Regions from separate parts of the Mesorhizobium sp. B3-1-7 genome, predicted to be linked through region 1. Evidence: predicted binding sites of a transcription regulator. Region 1 holds the regulator's gene; each other region holds the start of a gene.
The links. Region 1 encodes PhoB, which activates phosphate uptake and scavenging genes when phosphate is short. Its sites were predicted from a motif close to TGTCATNNANCTGTCAT; they were not measured.
Positions count from the first base shown of each region.

Region 2: FJ417_RS30170 (YdcH family protein) is a predicted target of PhoB. The motif match lies at 1,640-1,656, and genes of this name have one in related genera.
Region 3: FJ417_RS15675 (esterase-like activity of phytase family protein) is a predicted target of PhoB. The motif match lies at 1,885-1,901, and genes of this name have one in related genera.

Region 1 is NZ_VFTL01000021.1:32,470-35,744, reverse strand. Features, by position in the region: gene FJ417_RS18275 (ROK family protein) at 204-1,445, shown strand; gene phoB (phosphate regulon transcriptional regulator PhoB) at 1,763-2,452, opposite strand; gene phoU (phosphate signaling complex protein PhoU) at 2,469-3,176, opposite strand; gene pstB (phosphate ABC transporter ATP-binding protein PstB) at 3,197-3,275, opposite strand, start outside.
Region 2 is NZ_VFTL01000050.1:25,823-29,097, reverse strand. Features, by position in the region: gene FJ417_RS30185 (5-(carboxyamino)imidazole ribonucleotide synthase) at 1-659, opposite strand, end outside; gene purE (5-(carboxyamino)imidazole ribonucleotide mutase) at 656-1,153, opposite strand; gene FJ417_RS30175 (DUF465 domain-containing protein) at 1,283-1,486, opposite strand; gene FJ417_RS30170 (YdcH family protein) at 1,726-1,905, shown strand; gene ispG (flavodoxin-dependent (E)-4-hydroxy-3-methylbut-2-enyl-diphosphate synthase) at 2,160-3,275, shown strand, end outside.
Region 3 is NZ_VFTL01000017.1:37,155-40,429, reverse strand. Features, by position in the region: gene FJ417_RS15680 (MATE family efflux transporter) at 1-196, opposite strand, end outside; gene FJ417_RS15675 (esterase-like activity of phytase family protein) at 303-1,784, opposite strand; gene FJ417_RS15670 (LacI family DNA-binding transcriptional regulator) at 1,944-2,969, opposite strand; gene FJ417_RS15665 (Gfo/Idh/MocA family oxidoreductase) at 3,167-3,275, shown strand, end outside.

The sequences.
Region 1 (3,275 bases):
CGAGCCTCAAAAAAATAGTGATCCAGCAAAACGACGCTGTCAACTGCGATTCTGATGGGTTTTGATGGGTCAGGGCATTTTTTTCGACATCCGCAATAAATAATGACACAGGCTGCGGCTTCTGCCACTATCCCTAGCATGTCACCGACAGGCCATGGCATCATCATCACAAGGCCGCGATGACTGGGAGGACGTGCGAGACGATGTCGGTCGGAATCCGTCACGACGATTTGCGCCGGCGCAACCGCGCCATGGTGATTTCGGCCGTGCGCCGCGCCGGCCAGCCCTCGCGCACGGAGATTGCTGCCACCACCGGGCTCAGCCACTCGACCATTTCGGCGATCTCCGCCGATCTGATCCAGGAAGGCATTCTCACCGAAAGCAAGGCCAGCGAGCCGACGGCGTTGAAACGCGGCCGGCCGCAGATCGGTCTGGCGCTGAACCCCGAAGCCGCCGCGGTGCTGACCGTGGTGCTGTCGCTGAACTTCCTGTCGGTCGCCGTGATCGATTATGCCGGCCAGGTGGTTGCCGAGGAGCAGCAGCGCCTCGACACGCTCGTCATGCCCCGCGACGAGCTGATCGGCGAATGCATGGCGATCGTGCGGCGCCGGCTGCGGGATCCCGACCTCGACGTGGGCAGCGTCGCCCGCATCGCCATGGGCATTCAGGGCATCACCGATTCCCATTCACGCGCCATGCTGTGGTCGCCGATCACGCCGCTGACCGACATCCCTTTCGCCGACCTCCTCGAAAGGGAATTCGGTATTCCCGCCACCATGGAGAACGACTGCAACATGATGGCGGTGGCGCTGCAATGGCGCGATCCCGAGCGCTATCGCGACGACTTCATCGCCATCCTGCTCTCGCACGGTATCGGCATGGGCCTGGTGCTGAAGGGCGCGCTGTTCAGCGGCACGCATTCCTCCGGCGGCGAGTTCGGCCATATGATCCATCGTCCGGGCGGCGCGCTTTGCCGCTGCGGCCGCCGCGGCTGCGTCGAGGCCTATGCCGGCAATTACGCGATCTGGCGCAGCGCCATGGGAATAAGCGAGGATGCCACGCCGACCGACGTCGGCGACGCCGATATGCGCGCGCTGGCCGCAAAAGCCCGGCAGGAGGACGGACCCGAGCGGGAGGCTTATCGCCGGGCCGGCGAAGCACTCGGTTTCGGCCTCGGCAGCCTGTTCGCCCTTATCGACCCGGCGCCTGTCGCCATGGTCGGCGTAAGCGCGGCCGCCTTCGACCTGATCGAGCCGGCGCTGCGAGAGGCGATCGCCCAGACCGCCGGCGGCCAGCACTCGGAATCGATCTCCTTCGACACCGAGCCGAACGAACTGCCGCTTATCCGCGAAGGCTGCGCCATGCGCGCGCTGACCTTCGTCGATCAGGAGATTTTCGCGCCGGGGGTGCAGGCCAGAGCGGGGGCCGGGAAGAACGTGGCCTAAGCGAACATGGCGCTGAAGCCGCGAATCGCACCAACGTTGGAGATTGGCCGAAGCCACCGCGACTTCGTCATTCCAGGGCGGAGCAGGGAGCGAAGCGACGCGCGCAGACCCTGGAATCCATGCCGTTACCTCGATCGTAGGGTGCAGCGGTGCAGAGTTCTGCGCCATAGCGGCGCGTGGAAGTCACGGCATGGATCCTCGGGTCTGCGCTGCGTCGCTACGCTCCTTGCTCCGCCCGTGGATGACGAAGCACAAACGTCTCGGCTACCCACCAACGTGGTTGTTGGAAGCGCCTGACCCGTCAGGGCCCTCGGGACCTAATCCTCCCTGATCGCGTACCCCGCCCCGCGGATGGTGCGGATGACGTCTGGCATCCGGCCGTTGTTGACCGCCTTGCGCAGGCGCCCGACATGGACGTCCACGGTGCGCTCGTCGATATAGATCGTCTCGCCCCAGACATTGTCGAGCAGCTGGCTGCGCGAGAACACGCGGCCGGGATGACGCATCATGAATTCGAGCAGGCGGAACTCGGTCGGGCCGAGCCTGATCTCGCTCTTCTTGCGGTAGACCCGGTGCGATTCGCGGTCGAGCACGATGTCGCCGACCTTGAGCACGCTGGACAGCACCTCCGGCTTGGCGCGGCGCAGCAGCGCCTTGACGCGCGCCATGAACTCCGGCGTCGAGAATGGCTTGACCAGATAGTCGTCGGCGCCGGTCGAGAGGCCGCGCACGCGGTCGCTTTCCTCGCCGCGCGCCGTCAGCATGATGATCGGCAGCCGCTCGGTCTCGGGCCGCATCCTGAGACGCCGGCAGAGCTCGATGCCGGAAACCGCCGGCACCATCCAGTCGAGCACGAGCAGGTCGGGAACGTTTTCCTGAAGGCGGATTTCGGCCTCGTCGCCGCGGGTCACCACTTCGACCTGGTAACCCTCGGATTCGAGATTGTAGCGGAGCAGCACCCCCAGCGGCTCCTCGTCCTCCACCACCATGATGCGTGGCGCGATCATTGGGGTAACCTTTTCGTCAGGCCGCCGGCGCCGACATTGCGGTCTCGTCCTGCTTCGGACGATTGGCGGGCAATTGCGTGCCGGTCAGCACATAATAGGCGTTCTCGGCGATGTTGGTCACATGGTCGCCGATGCGCTCGAGGTTCTTGGCGCAGAACAGAAGATGCGTGCAAGCGGTGATGTTGCGCGGGTCTTCCATCATGTAGGTCAACAGCTCGCGGAAGACGGACGTGTATTTGACGTCGATGCGCTCGTCGTCGTTGCGAAGCTTGGCCAGCACCGTGGCATCGCCCACCATATATTCCTGGATCACGGCCTGCACCTGGATCAGCACCAGCTGCGCCATCGAATCGATCGAATGCGTGAGGTCGCGCGGCGCGGCGCTGACGCCGACCGAGCCGACACGCTTGGCGATGTTCTTGGCGAGATCGCCGATGCGTTCGAGGTCGCCCGCCATGCGGATCGAGCCGACCACGTTGCGCAGGTCGTCCGCCATCGGCTGCCGCTTGGCGATCAGCGTGATGGCGCGGTCGTCGAGCTCGCGCTGACGAGCGTCCATGATGGCGTCGTCGGAGACGACGCGCTGCGCCAGCGCATTGTCGGTCTCGAGCAGCGCCCTCGTCGCACCGCCGACCATGGAGCTGGCGAGATCGCCCATGTCGTTGATGAGCCGGCTGATCTGCCTGAGATCCTCGTCGAAGGAGGCGACGGTATGTTCGGCCATGATGATGTCCTCGTATGAACTCAGCCGAAGCGGCCGGTTATGTAGTCCTGCGTGCGCTTCTCGCGAGGCGAGGTGAAGATCTTCTCGGTCCGGTCGAAC
Region 2 (3,275 bases), on a different contig from region 1:
CTGCGCAATATGCCTTCGCGGTGGACGTTTTCGGCCGGATCGAAGGCGGCGATGGTTCCGTCGAGGCCTCGCGCGGCGATCACCGAAATCTCGCGCTCGAAAGCCACGAGCGATTCCAGGATCAGCGGCACATTGCCCATCGCCTCGCAGACGCCGGCAAAGCCGGCCGTTTCCATGTTGCGGAAGACGCGCTGGCCCTTGCCGTCATAGCCCATGCGGCGGGTCTTGAGCACGCCGCTGCCGTCGAACGCCTTCAGGGCCTCGGTCAGTTGGTCGTCATTGTCGACCAGGCGGAATGCCGCCGTCGGAATGCCGATGCCGTTGAGGAAGCTCTTCTCGGTGGCGCGATCCTGCGCGACTTCGAGCGCGCGTGCCGGTGGATAGACCGGGACCTTTGCCGCCAGCGTTTCGGCGGCGGCGACCGGGACGTTCTCGAATTCATAGGTGACGACGGCGCTGGCGGCGGCCAGTTCGGCGAGCCCTGCCGGATCGTCATAGGCGGCGACGATCTGCCGGTTGGCGACCTGCGCGGCCGGGCAGTCGGGCTGGGGCTCCAACACGACGATATGGTAGCCGAGGCGCGCTGCGGCCATCGCCAGCATGCGGCCGAGCTGGCCGCCGCCGATGATGCCGATGGCCGATCCAGGAGCCAGGCTCACGGCGCGTCCGTCGGCTCGGTGGTGACCTTGGCGGTCTGCGCCGAGCGCCAGGCGTCGAGCCGGGCGGCGAGCTTGTCGTCGCTGAGCGCCAGCACGGCGGCCGCGAGAAGTGCCGCATTGGCGGCGCCCGCCTTGCCGATCGCCAGTGTGCCGACCGGGATGCCGGCCGGCATCTGCACGATGGAAAGCAGCGAGTCCTGGCCCGAAAGCGCCTTGGACTCGACCGGAACGCCGAAGACCGGCAGAGGCGTCATCGCCGCCGTCATGCCCGGCAGATGCGCCGCCCCGCCGGCGCCGGCGATGATCACCTTGTAGCCGGCGGCCTTGGCGCCCTTGGCGAACTCATAGAGACGGTCCGGGGTGCGGTGCGCCGAGACGATCAGCCGCTTGTGCGGGATGCCCAGCGCCTCCAGCGTCTCCGCGGCCTGGCGCATCGTCGCCCAGTCGGACTGGCTGCCCATGATGATGGCGACGTCGGCACGCTGATCGGTCAAGGTGTGGCTCCGCGGCGGCAAAGGCGCGCCTTAGCGGAATTCGCCGACAGCCGCAAGGATGTGGTGAATACGCTCTCTCGCTGCCCGCACGTTCCGCGGCCTCCTGGGCGCGCGCCCAGCATTCGGCCCCTAAGCGATGATGTCGGGAATGATGCGGTCTTCCAGCGCCGACAGCCGGTCTTTCAACATCAGCTTTTTCTTCTTCATGCGCTGGATCTGAAGCGGGTCGCAGCCCGTGGCGATCATCGCGTTGATGGCGGCGTCGAAATCGGCGTGTTCTTGTTTGAGCCGGGAATATTCGAGGCGTATTTCAGCCTGTTCCTGTTCGGACATTATCTACCGTCTGCGTGTGCATCGCCCAATCGGGCTGTTTGGGCGGGGCCGTGACTTGCGGGTTTGTGACCGGCGCGCAGCCCTTATCACATTTCACTTTGTCGTGGAATGCTACCACGTGGCATTCGACATCGAGATCGGTTGGTGGCAAACTGTCATGGTGCCGTCACAGTCGCAACCTGCGGTGGAGGCGCCCGCGACGGCTGCAATCGAGGAAACCATGAAAGGGAGAACCAATCATGTCTCTTGCATCCCATCTTGATGAGTTGCAGCGGAAACACGGTGACATCGAGCGTGAGCTCACCGATGCGATGAACCATCCTTCGGTGGACGACCTCGAAATCGTGAATCTCAAGCGACGCAAGCTGGCAATCAAGGACGAGATTGAAAAACTGAAGGGGGGCCCGACGACACACTGAACATGCCCTAGGCAACATCACCGCACTCGTTGCGGTGCCAACCTACCGGTGGCAAGATATGCCGCCGGCTTGTTGGTTTTTACTCAATCACCAGACCGTTTTAGTGTGGATCTTGCAGCCCGAGGGTTTTTACATGAGCCCTGCGGCCGTTGATCGCGGTCACCGATTTGCAGGCCTTGCCTGCCGCTTGCCATTGACAAGCCATCTTTGCTCCGCCACCTCATGCCCGGAACTCCCAGATGAAGGCGGCCGGCATGACCGGATATTTTTCCTCTCCCTTCCCGCGGCGACAGTCGGTCGGCGTATCGGTCGGCGGCGTGGTGGTCGGCGGCGGCGCGCCGGTCGTCGTGCAGTCGATGACCAACACCGACACCGCCGATATCGACCAGACCGTCGCCCAGGTTGCGGCGCTGCACCGTGCCGGCTCGGAAATCGTGCGCATCACGGTCGACCGCGACGAGAGCGCGGCGGCGGTTCCGCGCATCCATGAGCGGCTGTTGCGGCTCGGCATCGACGTGCCGCTGGTCGGCGACTTCCACTATATCGGGCACAAGCTGCTCGCCGATCATCCGCCCTGCGCCGAAGCGCTGGCCAAATACCGCATCAATCCGGGCAATGTCGGCTTCAAGGACAAGAAGGACCGCCAGTTCGCCGCGATCGTCGAGATGGCGATCAGATATGACAAGCCGGTACGCATCGGCGTCAACTGGGGCTCGCTCGACCAGGAGCTTTTGACCCGGCTGATGGACGACAACCAGGCGAAGGGCTCGCCGCTCACCGCGCAGGAAGTCACGCGCGAGGCGATCGTGCAGTCGGCGATCCTGTCGGCCGAGATGGCCGAAGAGATCGGACTTGGCCGCGACAAGATCATCCTGTCGGCCAAGGTCAGCGGCGTGCAGGATTTGATCGCCGTCTACACCGAACTCGCCACCCGCTCCGACCATGCGCTGCATCTGGGTCTCACCGAAGCCGGCATGGGCACCAAGGGCATCGTCGCCTCTTCGGCCGCCATGGGCATCCTCCTGCAGCAGGGCATCGGCGACACGATCCGCATCTCGCTGACGCCGGAGCCGAATGGCGACCGCACCCGCGAGGTGCAGGTCTCGCAGGAATTGCTGCAGACCATGGGCTTCCGGCAGTTCGTGCCGATCGTCGCGGCCTGCCCCGGTTGCGGGCGCACGACGTCAACCGTGTTCCAGGAGCTCGCCCAGAGCATCCAGGCCGATCTCCGCAAGAACATGCCGGTGTGGCGCGAGAAATATCCCGGCGTCGAGAATCTCAAAGTCGCGGTGATGGGCTGCATCGTCAACGGTCCGGGCGAATCCAAGCATGCCGATATCGGCATCTCGCTGCCCGGCACCGGCGAGACG
Region 3 (3,275 bases), on a different contig from region 1:
GCACCAGATTGGCGTTGGATGTCGCCGTCAGCGCCGCCTCGCCAAGGAAGCGCCCCACCCAGACGGCATTGATCGAGCCGTTCAGCGACTGCAGCACGTTGGAGCCCAGCACCGGCAGGGCGAACAGAAGCAGCGTGCGCGGAATGGGGCCGCTGGTCAGGTCGCCGGGTCCGCCGGCGGGTGGGCTTCTTGTCATCCATGGCAGCACCGAAAATGAATCAGGCCCGCGATGGTATCGCAGGCCTGATGGTCATGCATCCTTTTCAGGATCAGCGGGATGACGGGCATTCGCCCGTCGCCGGTTACTGGCCGGCGACAGTGTTCCCAGACAGGCCGGGGATTGTCACCTGATAGACGAGGAAGGTGGTGTCGACATCGGCGCCATCCTCGGCCTTGTACGAAGCGCCGACCTGGAAGCCGTCCTGGGTGAGGAAGTCGTTGTCGTTGGCGACGAACAGGAAATAGTCGTCGGGCAGCTTCGGATCGAGCACGGAGACCAGCGACATCGCCTCCCACTTCTCCGAAAGGTTGTCCTTGTCGTTCGGCTCGCCATTGTGCAGGCCGAAGCGGCCGAGCTCGCCCTTGTCGTTGATGTCGATGAACGAGGTAAGCTTGGCCGGCGTCACCGACGGGTCGAGCACGCCCTTCGGCGCGACCGGCTTGTCGGCCGCGTCGAACGGACCGTTGGCGATATCGGTGGCGGCGGAAAGGTCGACGATCTCGATCTTGCGATAGAGCGACTCGTCGCCCTTGAGACCCTGGCCGTTGCCTGAGTCGCGCGCCAGCATCAGGAAGCTCTTGTCGGAGAGCGCGACGATCTCGCTCTGCGCGGCCACCTTGGTCTTGCCTTTGGCATCCTTGAACACCGGCAGGGGCACGACATATTCGTGCGCCAGCTTGAGGTGGGCGAGGTCGGAAGCATCATAGACCAGCGCGCGGGTGTTCTGGCGGGTCGAGCCGGAATCGCCGCCGTCCTGCCGGGCCGCCGATTGCAGCACGGCGATCAGAAACTTGCCGTCGGGCGTCATCGACATGCCTTCGAGGCCCTGGTTGTTCTGGCGGCCGGTCTCCGGGTCCTTCGGATCGGGCTCGGCGGCGCCCGGGCCGGGGTTGTCGGAAGCGAAATTCGGCTTGCCGTGGCGCATCGGCACAAGGGCCGCGGGCGGTTGCGTCGCCGACATCAGGTGGCCGTCGGCCGAAAAACGGTAGATGTTGGGGCCATATTCGTCGGAGATGAACATCGTGCCGTCCGCCAGCCGTGCGATCGCTTCGTTATCCAACGCCAGCTTGCCGTTGTCGGCCTGCGGCAGGATCGGCATGTCGCCGGCGGCTTCGCGCACGCCGTTCAACGGATCGAGGCCGGTGGCGTCGGCGCCCTTGTCGTCGGTCAGAAGCATCGTGTCGGCGAGCGTCGCTTTCACGCCAGACTGTTCCTGTCCGGCGGCGGGCGCCGCGCCGGCGGCGGTCGGGGCCAACTCGATCGAAATGGTGTTGAGGCGCGGGCGATAATCGGTGGTGCCGACGACATTGTAGCCGCGGTCCGGCAGCAGCCAGAGCGAACCCTTGTAGCCGGCGCCGTCACGCACCCAGGACTTGGTGTCGATCGCCATGCCGGAGCCCGAACCGAAGGTCTCGCCGAACTTGTCCTTCTGGCTGGCCGGGATGCGGCCGATGCCGACCAGCCCCTTGTTGACATAGGCGACGCCATCGGCGAGTGCCGGGGTGAGGGCGGTGAACAGGGCAAGCGCCGCGCCGAGCGCGACGGTTCGGTTAAGGTGTTTCATCGATATCCCCTTCTTGACGAGCAGAGCGGCCAGTGGCTCAAAAAGGCGCGGCATCGACGATGCGGCCAGCCCTAGCCTTCGAGCGGTCTAGGACGTGAACGTGATGGTTGCGTGACAGGCGGAGGTTCTTTCCTTCTCCCCCTGGGAAACCGCTTCCGCTCAATCGCTCTCCCGAACGACCAGCTCCAGCGGCCAAACCTCGCGGATGATGCGTGTGCCTTCGGGGCCGGCGAAGGCGGGAAGCGAGGCGAGCAGCATCTCGGCCAGCCTCCGGCCCATCGGCTCCAGCGATGGACGGAAGGCTGTCAGAGTCGGCGAGAAATAGCGGCAGAGCGGCGTGTCGACGATGACGGTCACGGCGATGTCGTGGCCCGGCCGGATGCCCATCTCGGCCAGTGCCTTGCAGCCGCCGAGCGCCATGGCGTCGTTGTTGAAGATGATTGCCGTCGGTCGGTCCTTTGAGAGCATGACGCGCGGCGTCACCTGGTAGCCGCCGGCCTCGTTGATGAAGCCGTCGGCGATCAGGCCGAGGTCAACCTCGATGCCGTGCCGTTTCAGCGCCTTGCGATAGCCGTCGAGGAAGAGATATCCGAAATTGAGGTTGAGCGCCGGGCGGATGGCGGCGATGCGACGATGGCCGCGCGCGACCAGCCGGTCGACCGCGTCGCTGCCCGCCTTCTCGAAATCGAGATCGAGCGAAGGGTAGGACTTGCCGCCCGAGCGGCTGCGGCCGAGCGTTGCGAAGGGAAAGCCTCGCTCGGTCAGATAGTCGATGCGTTCGTCCTCGCGCCGCGTCCAGGCCAGCACCACCGCGTCGGCGCGGCGGGTCTCGACGACGCGGCGCAGGCGCTCCTGCTGGTAGTCGCCAGGCGCGCCCATCACCACGATCAGGTCGAGCCCGCTTTCGGCCAGCCGCGCCTGCAGGCCGGTCAGGAACGGGATGAAGAACGGCTCGCCATATTGCTGGTCACCCGGATGCGGCTGCAGCATGAAGGCGACGGAATGGGTGGCGCCTTGCCGCAAGCTGCGGCCGGACTGGTTGGGCGCGTAGTTCAGCAGCTTGGCGGCTTCCAGCACGCGCCGGCGGGTGTCGGCATTGACGTCGGCGCGGCCGTTCAGCGCCCGCGACACGGTGCCGATCGAAATGTTCAGGTGACGCGCAAGGTCGTGGATGCTGGACGCCAAGGACGGTTCTCCCCCTGCCTTGGCTAGCACCGGCTGCCGCTCAGGCCAAGGCTTCGGGACAATTTTCGACAAGCAGCCGATTGACATTCTACGCCATCGGGTGTGTTCTCGTAAACGTTTACGGAAAAACGTTTACGGTTGATGCCGTGGACGCCGTGACACTTCGGCCTGGAGGGGCCGGACGGGAGGAGTGCTGGATGATGAAGGTCGTCCTGGTCGGATGCGGAGCCATGAGCAAGCACTGGCTCGATGCCGCAAGGCGGATCGACGGGCTCGCCATTGCCGGCCTTGTCGACCTCGATGCCG